3 regions of the Mycobacterium sp. ML4 genome follow, and region 2 is predicted to be linked to each of the others. Evidence: predicted binding sites of a transcription regulator. Region 2 holds the regulator's gene; each other region holds the start of a gene.
What was found. The regulator LexA, encoded in region 2, represses DNA repair genes until DNA is damaged. The targets are predictions, from matches to a motif close to CGAACANNTGTTCG.

Region 1 (4,055 bases), on a different contig from region 2:
GCGGGCCAGCCCGGGGGTAACGGTGGGGCTGGGGGCGATGGTGGGGCGGTGGGCAACGGCGGGGCTGGCGGCGCCGGTGGTGACGGCGCGGCCGGCTTGGCCGGACTCGATGGCAAGAACCCGAGTGATCCCGGAACCAACGGCTTTGGCGGCGGTGCCGGCGGTCAAGGCGGTGCGGGAGGTGTCGGCGGTTCGATCTCGGGTAATGGCGGGGCCGGGGGCATTGGTGGGGCCGGTGGTGCGGGTGGTGATGGGGGCAAGGGTGCTGCTGGTGCGACCGTGGCCCCTCCCAGCGTCGGCGGGGCCGGTGGTGCCGGTGGTGGCGGTGGTGCCGGCGGCAGTGGTGGACTCGGCGGCGCGGCGACCAACGGCACCGGCGGTGCGGGCGGCGCTGCTGGAGCGGGCGGCAGCGGCGGGGACGGGGGGGACGGCGGGAGAGGCGGGAGTGGTGGCGGTTTGCCTGGGCGTACCGGCGGGGTCGGTGGGGCTGCTGGCGGCGGTGGCACGGGCGGCATCGGCGGAGCCGGCGGTGCATCGGGGACGGGCACCGGCGGTGTGGGAGGGACCGGTGGGGCGGGCGGTCATGCCGGGACTAGCGGCGCCGGCGGACAGGGCGGTGGCGGCGGCCCATCCTCATCCGGAGGCGCTGGGGCCGCCGGCGGGGCCGGTGCCGCAGGCGGGAGTGGAGGCGCCGGCGGTGCCGGCGGGGCATCGAATTCCGGCATCGCCGGGACCGGCGGTGTAGGCGGTGACGGAGGCAGCGGAGGCACGAGCGGCACCGGCGGTGCGGGCGGCGGTGGTGGGCCGGGCGGCAGCGGCGGCTCCGGCGGGATTGCCGGTACCGGCGGTAAGGGCGGAATCGGCGGGGCGGGCGGTGCATCTTCGATCGGTGGCGGCGACGGCGGGGCCGGCGGCGCGGGCGGCGTCGGCGGCACCGGTGGCGCGGGCGGCAATGGCGGTACATCATTCGCGTCGGTGGGCCCCGGCGGCCCCGGCGCTAACGGGTCTCAAGGCGGCACTGGCGGCGATGGCGGCGATGGAGGTGACGGCGGCGGTCCCGGTGGCATCGGTGGCGTCGGCGGCACGGCTGGCGACGCCGGAACTGGAGGAGCCGGCGGTCAGGGTGGGCAAGGCGCCCAAGGGAAGGGTGGAGCCGGTAACCCGGGCGGACCTGGCACGTCTGGTAACCCCGGCGCCAACGGCAACAACGGCTGAGGCGCCTGCGGTCCGCCAACAGTCTCCTGCTTGCCGTGTGTGCCGGGCTAAGTAGACGGTGGCCACCACGCCGTGCAGCACCGGGGTTAACGTTGACGTTGCCGAAATCGGCTCCTGCCTCGAATGCCATGACTGAGTTGGTTGTCTCGCGCTCTCAGTTACTGCCGCCCGGCTCGCTGGGAGGGCTTCGCGAGCCGCCGAAGGCGAGCCCGGGGTGAATCCGACGGATGTCCCGGTTCAGCAGCACGAGCCCGAATCCCAGGGCCCGCGCTGCCCACGACGGCTAACCCGAAAGGGATCAGCAGCAGGCGGTTGCGGCTCATGGATGCCACCGGCTCGCGGTGTACACCACCAACCCGCCCAACCCAGCAGGGGACGCCGGGTACAGGTGCCAGGTCTGCCAGTGCCAGCCATCGCCCACCGCCTCGGCGGTCAGCGCGGTCAGCGCAGCGTCATCACCCGGAAACACACCGCCCAGCCACCCGGGTTCGTGAGTACACCGTTCGCGCAGGCACTGTGCCAGAGCGCGGAAGGCCGCCTCGTCGTGCGTCTCGGTGTCCGATTCGAGGTGGTAACCGGGCGCGTCGGAGCGCTCAGGCAGATCGCCGCCGACGGCGCACGAAACTTGCTCGGAGAAGCTGCGGGTGTGGTGTTCCACGCTGACGACATGCGAGGCACCCAGGACGCCGAGCAGCAGCGCGCCGCCAGTGGGGTGTTCCAGTCGATAGGTGGCCAGGGGAGGAGGTGTCGCCGCGTTGAGCGCCAGTGCCAACCGGGCCCCGGACACGTCGGCCGGTGCGACAGCGAGCTGATGGAGCGGCACCGGTGCTACCCCGAGGCCGCGGAGTTGACGGTGAGCCCACCGGTCAGCACGGTTGTGACGGTCGAGATTTCCCACGGCATTTCCGGTGCCCAGCGTTCGAATGACAGCAGCGCGGAGTCGGCCAAGTCCGCGTCGTCGACGTAGTCCATCTCACCGCCGGGCCGACAGGGCTTGGTCGTCGTGAGTGTCTTGACGGCGTAAACGAGAGCGAGAATGGACGCGATGAACAGCGCCGCCGCGATCACCACCAGCTGCGCTCCCACACGAACCCTTTCCCCGATGCGCCATAAAGGTAGCTCAGCGAGTCAGTGCGTGTCCCTCACCCGCGACGCCGCAACTACCGGCTAGGCTATCGAACAGCTGTTCGTACGACGTGGGGAGCTGCGGTGCGGGTGATGGGCGTCGATCCCGGGTTGACGCGGTGCGGGCTGTCGCTGGTGGAAGGCGGACGCGGCCGGCAGATTACCGCGCTGGACGTCGACGTGGTACGCACCCCGTCCGACGAGCCGCTGCACCGGCGGTTGCTGGTCATCAGCGACGCCGTTGATCATTGGTTGGACACCCACCACCCGGACGTATTGGCCATCGAGCGGGTGTTCTCCCAGCTCAACGTCAGCACCGTGATGGGCACCGCGCAGGCCGGCGGAGTAGTCGCGCTGGCGGCGGCCAAGCGCGACATCGACGTGCACTTCCACACCCCCAGCGAGGTGAAGGCGGCGGTGACCGGCAACGGCGCCGCCGATAAGGCGCAGGTCACGGCCATGGTCACCAGAATCCTGGCGTTGCAGGCCAAGCCGACGCCGGCCGACGCGGCCGATGCGCTGGCGCTGGCCATCTGCCACTGCTGGCGGGCGCCGATGCTGGCCCGGATGGCCGCCGCCGAGGCCCGGGCGGCCCAACAACGCAGCAAGTATCTGGCCAAGTTGAAGGCTGCCCGATGATCGCCTCGGTGCGCGGAGAGGTGTTGGAGGTGGCACTGGACCACGCGGTGATCGAGGCCGCCGGTGTGGGGTACCGGGTGAACGCGACGCCCTCGACGCTGGCGACGTTGCGGGCGGGCACCGAGGCACGGCTGATCACGGCGATGATCGTGCGTGAGGATTCGATGACGGTGTACGGGTTCTGTGACGCCGAGACCCGCGACCTGTTCCAGACGCTGCTGTCGGTGTCCGGGGTCGGTCCACGGCTGGCGATGGCGACGCTGGCCGTGCACGATGCGGCGGCGCTGCGCCAGGCGCTGGCCGGCGGCGACGTCAACGCGCTCACCCGGGTGCCCGGCATCGGTAAACGCAGCGCCGAACGGATGGTGCTGGAACTGCGCGACAAAGTCGGTGCGGTTGCCGGGGCGGCCGAAACGCCGGCGGTCAACGGTCATGCCGTACGCGGCCCGGTGGTGGAGGCCCTGGTCGGGCTCGGGTTCGCGGTCAAGCAGGCCGAGGAGGCCACCGACAAGGTGCTGGCCGCCGACCGGGAGGCGTCCACCTCCACCGCGCTGCGGGCCGCGCTGTCGTTGCTGGGTAAGGCCAAATGAGCGAGCAGGATTTCGAGGAACGTGACGTCTCCCCGGCGCTGGCCGTCGGGGAGGGCGACATCGACGGCAGCCTGCGGCCTCGGTCGCTGCGGGAGTTCATCGGCCAGGCGCGGGTGCGTGAGCAGCTGCAGTTGGTCATCGAGGGTGCCAAGAACCGCGGCGGCACCCCGGATCACATCCTGCTGTCCGGGCCGCCGGGGCTGGGCAAGACGTCCCTGGCGATGATCATCGCCGCCGAGCTGGGAACCTCGCTGCGGGTGACGTCGGGGCCGGCCCTGGAACGTGCCGGAGACCTCGCCGCGATGCTGTCCAACCTGGTCGAGCACGACGTGTTGTTCATCGACGAGATTCACCGCATCGCCCGGCCCGCCGAGGAAATGTTGTATCTGGCGATGGAGGACTTCCGGGTTGACGTGGTGGTCGGCAAAGGCCCGGGTGCGACGTCGATTCCGCTGGACGTCGCGCCGTTCACGCTGGTTGGGGCGA
Region 2 (4,055 bases):
CGAACGGCCCTCTGGGCGCCAAGAAGGACGGGCCCAGTCCCATTGGCGGCGACGGCATCGTTCAGGAGTTCAACGGCGGCAAGATCTTCTTCAGCCCTGCGACCGGCGCTAACGCCGTGGAAGGGCCGATCCTCCAGAAATATGAGTCCCTGGGTGGACCGGTCAGCAGCGACCTGGGCTTCCCGATCGCCAACGAGACCGACGGCGGCATCACTCCGGCCAGCCGGATCGCGACGTTCTCGGCAGCCGACAAGCCCGTCATCTTCTGGACTCCCGACCATGGCGCCTTCGTCGTGCGTGGGGCCATGAAGGCGGCCTGGGACAAACTCAAAGGCGCGACCGGAAAGCTGGGCGCGCCGGTCGGTGATCAGACCGTGGACGGCGACGTGGTGTCGCAGAAATTCACCGGCGGCAAGGTTTCGTGGAACCGCGCGAAGAACACCTTCACCACCGATCCGGCGAACCTGGCCCCGCTGCTGTCCGGTCTGCAGGTGTCGGGGCAGAACCAGCCGAGCAATTCCGCGGCACCGTCGCCCGGGAAGAAGTTCACCTTCCACTGGTGGTGGCTGGTGGCAGCGGTGCCGGTGCTGCTGCTGGTCGTGATGTTCGTGTTGGTGGTCATCGGACTGCGCCGGCGCCGCCATGGTCGGGACGTCCCCGCCTACGGTCACGGTCGCGACGTGGCCGAGGAGTTCGACGCCGTGGCCGAGGGGCACTGGTCGCACGATGATGCCGACTACGGTTCCGAGCGCTTCCCGCCCGTCGAGCACCACCCCGAAGAGCACGAGGTGCCGGAGTACGGCGCAGCGCCACGGGTGAGCTGGTCGCGAGGCGGGGCGGCTGTCGGCGCGCAGGAACACGGTTCTCCCCCCGGGGAATACGACGACGGCTACGACGACGACGCCTATGACGACGAGTACGCGCCGCGAGGCGAGCAGGGCGGCGATCAGGAGTACGAGGACGCCGGCGAATTCGAGGGTGACGAGGACCCCGACGCGGTCGATACCACTCCGACGCCCATCGTGACGCGTGGTGCCTTCGGTCAACTCGGGGTTGAGCCACAGATCGCGGAAACGGTGTCACCGGAGTCCTTTGCGGCGGAATCCGAGGTACCACATACACCGGCGCCGTCAGAGCAGGAGGTCGAGGTTCCGCGAACGCATCAGCCGGACGAATTCCCCGACATCTTCTACCCCCGCGGAGTCCCCGCCGAGGAGGAGATGCCCGACATGGCTTCTCCGGAGGCGGTCGAGGTCCCCGAGGTGAGAAAAGGCCGGCATGCCGCCGCCGACGACCCGGGATACGCGCCGGCAGCCGCCGAGGCGGCCTACGCGGCGGCGCCGCTGGCCGAAGCTCCGCAAGCGTCCCCGGGCGCTTCTGCGCGTCCTACCATTCATCTGCCCCTCGACGACGACCCATACCGGGCGCCCGAGGGTTATCCGATCAAGGCCAGTGCCCGGTTCGGCTTGTACTACACGCCGACCAGCGCGCTGTACCACGACACGCTGGCCGAGATCTGGTTCGCCAGCGAGTCGGTCGCGCAGGCGAACGGCTTCGTCAAGGCCGACTGACACGCCCGGAGCCCCGGTGAACCGGGGGGCCTAGACCTTTCGGATGACGGTGACGACCTTGCCCAGCACAGTCGCGTCGTTGCCGGGAATCGGATCGAAGGCCGGATTGTGCGGCATCAGCCACACCTGACCGCCCGCCCTCTTGAAGGTCTTGACGGTGGCCTCACCATCGATCATGGCGGCCACGATGTCGCCGTTGTCGGCAACGTTCTGTTGGCGGATCACCACCCAGTCGCCGTCGCAGATGGCCGCTTCGACCATCGAATCGCCGACCACCTTGAGCAGGAACAACGTCCCCTCGCCGACCAGCTCGCGCGGTAGCGGAAAGACGTCCTCGACCGCCTCCTCGGCGAGAATCGGACCACCGGCCGCGATACGCCCCAGCACGGGTACGAATGTCGGTTCTGGCAGGGCGTCGGAGCCGGCCACGTCGGTGGCGGGCGGCGTGACGGCGTCGTCGGCCGCGCGGACATCGACGGCGCGCGGACGGTTAGCGTCGCGTCGCAGGTAGCCCTTGCGTTCGAGGGTGCGCAACTGGTGGGCGACCGAAGACGTCGATGTCAGGCCCACGGCGTCGCCGATCTCTCGGATGCTCGGGGGATATCCGCGGGAGGTGACCGAGGCACGGATTACTTCGAGGATGGTGCGCTGCCGCTCGGTCAGCGGCGCGTCGACGGCATGCGGGCGGTCATCGTGCGCGGCTCCGCCGGAGGCGGTTCGATCAGCTACCGGGGGGTCGTTGCTGTCGTTCATGGCACTGAATGTAACCACACCTGGCCGCAGAATCAAACATGTGTTCGACCGGCGTGTCACATCTGGCCGGAACCGCCGTCCAGCTGGCCGGATTCGGCGAATCACAAGCGTGTAACTTTCTGCCGGATCGGGTATTCGAAAGTCATCCAGCTGGTTGCACCGACAAACTCTTGTCGGTGGCGAGGTTTATCGTTTTGCTCGCGCGACACGCGTCGCTCAGATGTTCGATATCGAACACTTGAGCGACTACGGTCGAACACACGAGCGACACGGAGTCGAGCCGGAGGCAACAAGATGACTATCAGCTACGCGGGCCCACAGCGCACCTGGAACGGCCAGAGGCTGGTGAACAGGCCTGTAAACAGGCCGATCGACGAATCGTCGCGCTACCGCGCGGGGCGGGTCCGTTCAAACAGGCCCGGCCCCGCGCGCCCGGAAGGTGCGCCGCTGCGCTACCACGGCACCGGTGTCGCGGTATCGACGGCGTCGCACCGCCGGCGTCCGGTCTCGGTGCTGACGACGGCGGCCCTGGCGTTGGTTGCGGGCCTCATCACACTCTGGCTCGGGCTCATGGCCAATTTCGGGAGCATGAGAAACCAGGAACCGGCCGATGTGTCCGCCCAGGTGCCCTCGGCGCTCGCAGTGGTGCGCGTGGAACCCGGGGAATCGCTGCAGCAGTTGGCGACTCGCGTCGCGCCCGGGGCGCCGGTCGGCGATGTCGTGGAACGTATCCGGAATCTGAACGCGCTGGACTCCAACGCGGTGTCGGCAGGTCAGACGTTGATCGCGCCGATTGGCTAGGGCTGCGGCGTACCGCGAATGCCGCTCTGCGCCAACGCTCCTCGGTGATCATCGCGGGGGGCACAGTCGGATCGTGCCAGCGTTGGCCCCGTCGCGAATGCGCAGGTACTCTCGGGTTGGTTCTGCGGTACCCCTGATCAGGCGCGGCAAAGGAGCGGTTATGCACTGCCCGTTCTGCCGGCATCCCGATTCCAGGGTGATCGATTCGCGGGAAACCGACGAAGGCCAGGCCATTCGTCGCCGCCGGTCCTGTCCCGAGTGTGGGCGCAGATTCACCACGGTGGAGACCGCGGTGCTGGCCGTGGTCAAGCGCAGCGGTGTGACGGAGCCGTTCAGTCGCGAAAAAGTGATCAGCGGTGTGCGCCGGGCCTGTCAGGGCCGACAGGTCGACGACGACGCGTTGAATCTGCTGGCCCAGCAGGTGGAAGATTCGGTACGGGCCGCCGGGCCGGAGGTTCCCAGCCACGAAGTCGGGTTGGCCATCCTGGGCCCGCTGCGCGAGCTGGACGAGGTGGCCTACCTGCGTTTCGCCTCGGTCTACCGGTCGTTTTCGTCGGCCGACGATTTCGAGCGGGAGATCGAGGCGCTGCGTGCTCATCGCAACGTGTCGACTCCGGGCTGATCGGGGCCCTAGGCTCCTCTCATGCCAGTAGACCTACATCCCGATCTGGAAGCATTGGCGCCACTGCTGGGCACGTGGTCCGGCCGAGGGGCGGGTGAGTACCCCACCATCGAGCCGTTCGAATACTTCGAAGAAGTTGCTTTCACCCATGTGGGCAAGCCATTTCTGGTCTACGCGAAGACGACGAAGGCGGCCTCAGACGGCAGACCCCTGCACGCCGAATTGGGCTACCTGCGGGTGCCGCAACAGGGGAGTGTCGAGTTCGTCCTCGCGCACCCGAGCGGAATCGCCGAAATCGAGTTAGGCAC
Region 3 (4,055 bases), on a different contig from region 2:
CGCGCGCCATGTCGCGCACCGCGCTGCGCGCCCGGTAGGTGATGACGTTGGCCACCTGAGCGGCATAGTCGCGACCGTATTTGTCGTAGACGTACTGGATCACTTTTTCGCGCTGATCCGACTCGATGTCGATGTCGATGTCGGGCGGCCCGTCGCGGGCAGGTGACAGGAACCGCTCGAACAGCAGATCGTTGGCCACCGGATCGACCGCGGTCACCCCCAGTGCATAACAGACCGCGGAGTTGGCCGCAGACCCCCTGCCCTGGCACAGAATGTCGTTACGCCGGCAGAACCGGGTGATGTCGTGCACCACCAGGAAGTAGCCCGGAAACTGTAGCTGGGCAATGACTTTCAGTTCATGTTCGATCTGGGCATACGCCCGTGGGGCGAGGTCGGCCGACCCGTAGCGGTCGGCGGCGCCCGCCATGGTCAACGTGCGCAGCCAGCTGTCCTCGGTGTGGCCGTGCGGGACGTCGAACGGCGGCAGCTGTGGCGCGATCAACGCCAGGCCGAAGGCACACTGTTCGCCGAGCGCGGCGGCGGCGGCCACCGCCTCGGGCCGCTGGGCGAACAACCGGGCCATCTCCTCACCCGAGCGCAGGTGTGAGCCGCCCAGTGGGGCCAGCCATCCGGCAGCGGCGTCCAGGGATTGCCGGGCTCGGATGGCACCCATCGCCATGGCCAGCCGGCGTCGCGACGGTGCCGCGAAATGGGCCCCGGTGGTGGCGAGGACGCCGACCCCGAAATGCGGCGCAAGTTCGGCCAGCATCGCGTTGCGTTCGTCGTCGAGAGGCTGACCGTGATGGGTGAGTTCGATGCTGACCCGTTCGGCGGTGAACCGGTCCACCAGATCGGCCAGCGCCCGTTTCGCCGCTTCCGGGCCGCCCGCGCAAAGCGCTTGCCGCACCGCCCCTTTGCGGCATCCGGTGAGAATGTGCCAGTGTCCGCCGGCCGCTTCGGTCAAGGCGTCGACGTCATAACGCAGCCTGCCTTTCTCGCCACCGGCCAGATGCGCGGCGGCCAGTTGCCGGGACAGCCGTCGGTACCCTTCCGGACCACGCGCCAGCACCAGCAGATGAGGACCGGGTGGATCCGGTTGCCCGGTGCGCGCCACCGACGACAACGACAGCTCGGCGCCGAACACCGTGCGCACGCCGAGTTCGGTAGCCGCTTCGGCGAACCGCACCGCCCCGTAGAGGCCGTCGTGGTCGGTCAGCGCGAGGGCACGCAGACCCAGCCGGGCGGCCTCCTCGACCATCTCTTCCGGCGTGCTGGCTCCATCGAGGAAGCTGTACGCCGAATGCGCATGCAGCTCGGCGTAGGCGACCGACGACCGCGCCGGCGGGCCGGCCGGTTTAGCGGTGTAGGACCCGCGCTTGTGCGACAACGGAGCGTCACCGGCCGGCACGACGGGAACCACCTCACCGGCATGGCGCGGCTTGCCGTCGAGCACCCGTTCCATTTCAGCCCAACTCGGTGGCCCGTGATACCAACCCATGTCGTCCAGCTTATCGAACGTCTGTTCGATCAGCCAGTTAGGCTTACGGCACGCGACGGCCCCTCGAACAGTGTGACAACGGCGTCCGAACGATTCGCGAACAGCGCCGCGCGCCGGCGCATCGCCGCTGTTAAAAGCGCCTTTATCTGCAAAACACGTTCTTAACCTGGCTGACCTCCCCAGGTGCGGGCACCGCCCCGATACTGGTACAGATTGGAGAAACGACGGCGGGGGCTGGGCATGGCACGACACACGACACCGGACAAGACGACACCGCACCCGGGACAATCCAGAGCTCCGGACTCGGGCCGACACGCCGCAATGACCACCGGAGCACTCGCCGTGGTGGCCGGCCCCATCCCCGGCCCCAGCGAGATGAAAGATCTGCTGGCGCAACGGTTCGCGCTGTCATACGACATCTCTGCGCACGTGCAACGAGCGGCTCTCCCGGTCCCCGGCGACGAGAGCGAACTGTTCGGCGTCATCGCCCAGGCCCTGCAACGGCCGCTCGACGCCGACCGCCCACCGTGGGAATGCTGGATCATCGAAGGTCTGCCGGACGACTGCTGGGCGGTCCTGATCAAATCGGCTCAAGAGTCCGCTGCGGCACACCTACTCGCCCGGCTCTGCGAGGACGCCAGCGACATGTACACCGATCCACAAGCCGCCGAAACCCGTTCACCCGTCGGGTCGGCCAGCTGGGCCGACATCGTGAGGCAGGCGGCGAGCCGCGCCGTCAGCGGTGCCCTGCGCCCTGCACGGGCCGGCAATCGGCCGCCCACCATGCGGCGCTACCGTGCGGTGGTCGTCCCCCGCGGCGCCGTCGACCACCTCTCCCGCAAGTTCGGCGTCCCTGCCGACGACGTCGCGTTCACGGCGATCACCGCGGCATTCCGCGCGGTGCTGATGCAACGCGGTGAACAGCCGCGGGCAGATTCGCTGCGCGTGTCCGGGCCGGCGTTGACGCACCTGCCCGTCGATCACCAGAACCCCATCCAGCAGCTGCGCGCGCTGTGCGGGCAGACCGGTCCCAGCGCCGCACCAGCGTCCCCTTTCGCATTGTGCGCCAGGGCATTTCAGGCGCTGACCCGTTCACCGCGACACGCCGTGACGCTGGCTGCCGCCGCTCCCGGACCACGATTCCGGTTGCGGCTGATGGGTCGACGGCTCGAGCGGATCCTGCCGATCCCACCTACCCACCCGGGTATCGGGGTCACGGTGCTCAGCTATGACGGCGACCTGGTCTTCGGCATCACCGCCGACTACGACGCCGCCCTGGACATCGACCGGCTTGCCGCCGGCATCGAATCGGGCATGGCGCGGCTGATCGCGTTCAGCCGGGACTCGGTAGTGCTGTTCGACCGCCGGCGCAAGCGCCGCGCACTGCCCAACGGCGCGGCACGGTGGCGGCCGTCACCGGCGCCCGCGCGAGTACGCCACTGACGAACACCCGCATCGACCACCGTGAGAAGGTGGGGCATGCCGGTGACCATCGATCCACGCCATCACGATGCGGTGTTGTTCGACGCGGCCTTGCCGTCTTCGCCACCGCTGCTCGACCGCCTGCACGATGTTCGGGTCGGTACCGCCGTCTGCGCACCCGACGGGATGGTCGGTGCGGCCCAGCGGTTGGGTACCCGGCCGGGCCGATGCGCGGTCGTCGCATCGGATGCACCCGGTGTCGCGACCGCCCGGCGCGCCGGTTTCGCGCTGGTGATCGCCGTCGGCCGCGCGCCGGTCGATGGCGCCGACGCGGTGGTTGCCGCGCAAGATGAGGTCCGCGTTCGCACCGGAGACAAGCACATGTCCGAGCTTCCCGATGCGCGGGTCGCGGTCGACCTGGCCGGCCGGGCGCCCGCGGTGTTCTTCGACTTCGACGGCACCCTGTCGGAGATCGTCAACGATCCCGACGCGGCCCGGCCCGTCGCCGGTGCGCCGGAGGCACTGCAGGAGCTGGCCGCGCAATGTCCGGTCGCCATACTCAGCGGCCGCGACCTGGCCGATGTGTCCAAACGCGTGGGCCTGCCCGGCATCTGGTATGCCGGCAGTCACGGGTTCGAGCTGACCGCACCCGACGGCACCCATCACCAGAACGAGGAAGCGGCGGCGGCCATACCGGTGCTCGAGGAGGCCGCGGCCCAGCTGCGCGGGAAACTCGGACCGGTTCCCGGTGTTGTGGTGGAGCACAAGCGCTTTGGCGTGGCCGTGCATTACCGCAACGCCGCCCGCGACCGGGTCGGTGAGGTGGCGGCGGCGGTGCGTACTGCGGGACAGCGCGATGCGTTACGGGTGACCACCGGTCGCGAAGTCATCGAGCTGCGCCCGGACCTCGACTGGGACAAGGGCAAGACGCTGCGCTGGGTGATGGACCATCTCGGTGCCCGGGCGGGCCAGCTCCTGCCGGTCTATCTCGGCGACGACATTACCGACGAGGACGCGTTCGACGCGGTGCGTGCCGACGGCATCCCAATTCTGGTGCGGCACAACGACGACGGCGATCGAGCCACCGCGGCGCTGTTCGCTCTCGACAGTCCGGCCCAGGTCGCCGAGTTCACCC

Region 1: ruvC (crossover junction endodeoxyribonuclease RuvC) is a predicted target of LexA. The motif match lies at 2,392-2,405, and genes of this name have one in related genera.
Region 3: ACX9NE_RS21665 (error-prone DNA polymerase) is a predicted target of LexA. The motif match lies at 1,513-1,526, and genes of this name have one in related genera.

What each region holds. Positions count from the first base shown of each region.
Region 1 is NZ_JBTNSY010000009.1:217-4,271, forward strand. Features, by position in the region: partial or broken gene ACX9NE_RS11775 (PE family protein) at 1-1,215, shown strand, start outside; gene ACX9NE_RS11780 (DUF2617 family protein) at 1,535-2,038, opposite strand; gene ACX9NE_RS11785 (hypothetical protein) at 2,044-2,301, opposite strand; gene ruvC (crossover junction endodeoxyribonuclease RuvC) at 2,425-2,979, shown strand; gene ruvA (Holliday junction branch migration protein RuvA) at 2,976-3,569, shown strand; gene ruvB (Holliday junction branch migration DNA helicase RuvB) at 3,566-4,055, shown strand, end outside.
Region 2 is NZ_JBTNSY010000010.1:99,562-103,616, reverse strand. Features, by position in the region: gene ACX9NE_RS13480 (LGFP repeat-containing protein) at 1-1,571, shown strand, start outside; gene lexA (transcriptional repressor LexA) at 1,602-2,324, opposite strand; gene ACX9NE_RS13470 (LysM peptidoglycan-binding domain-containing protein) at 2,619-3,125, shown strand; gene nrdR (transcriptional regulator NrdR) at 3,286-3,747, shown strand; gene ACX9NE_RS13460 (peroxynitrite isomerase) at 3,769-4,055, shown strand, end outside.
Region 3 is NZ_JBTNSY010000020.1:66,489-70,543, forward strand. Features, by position in the region: gene ACX9NE_RS21665 (error-prone DNA polymerase) at 1-1,498, opposite strand, end outside; gene ACX9NE_RS21670 (wax ester/triacylglycerol synthase domain-containing protein) at 1,820-2,941, shown strand; gene otsB (trehalose-phosphatase) at 2,978-4,055, shown strand, end outside.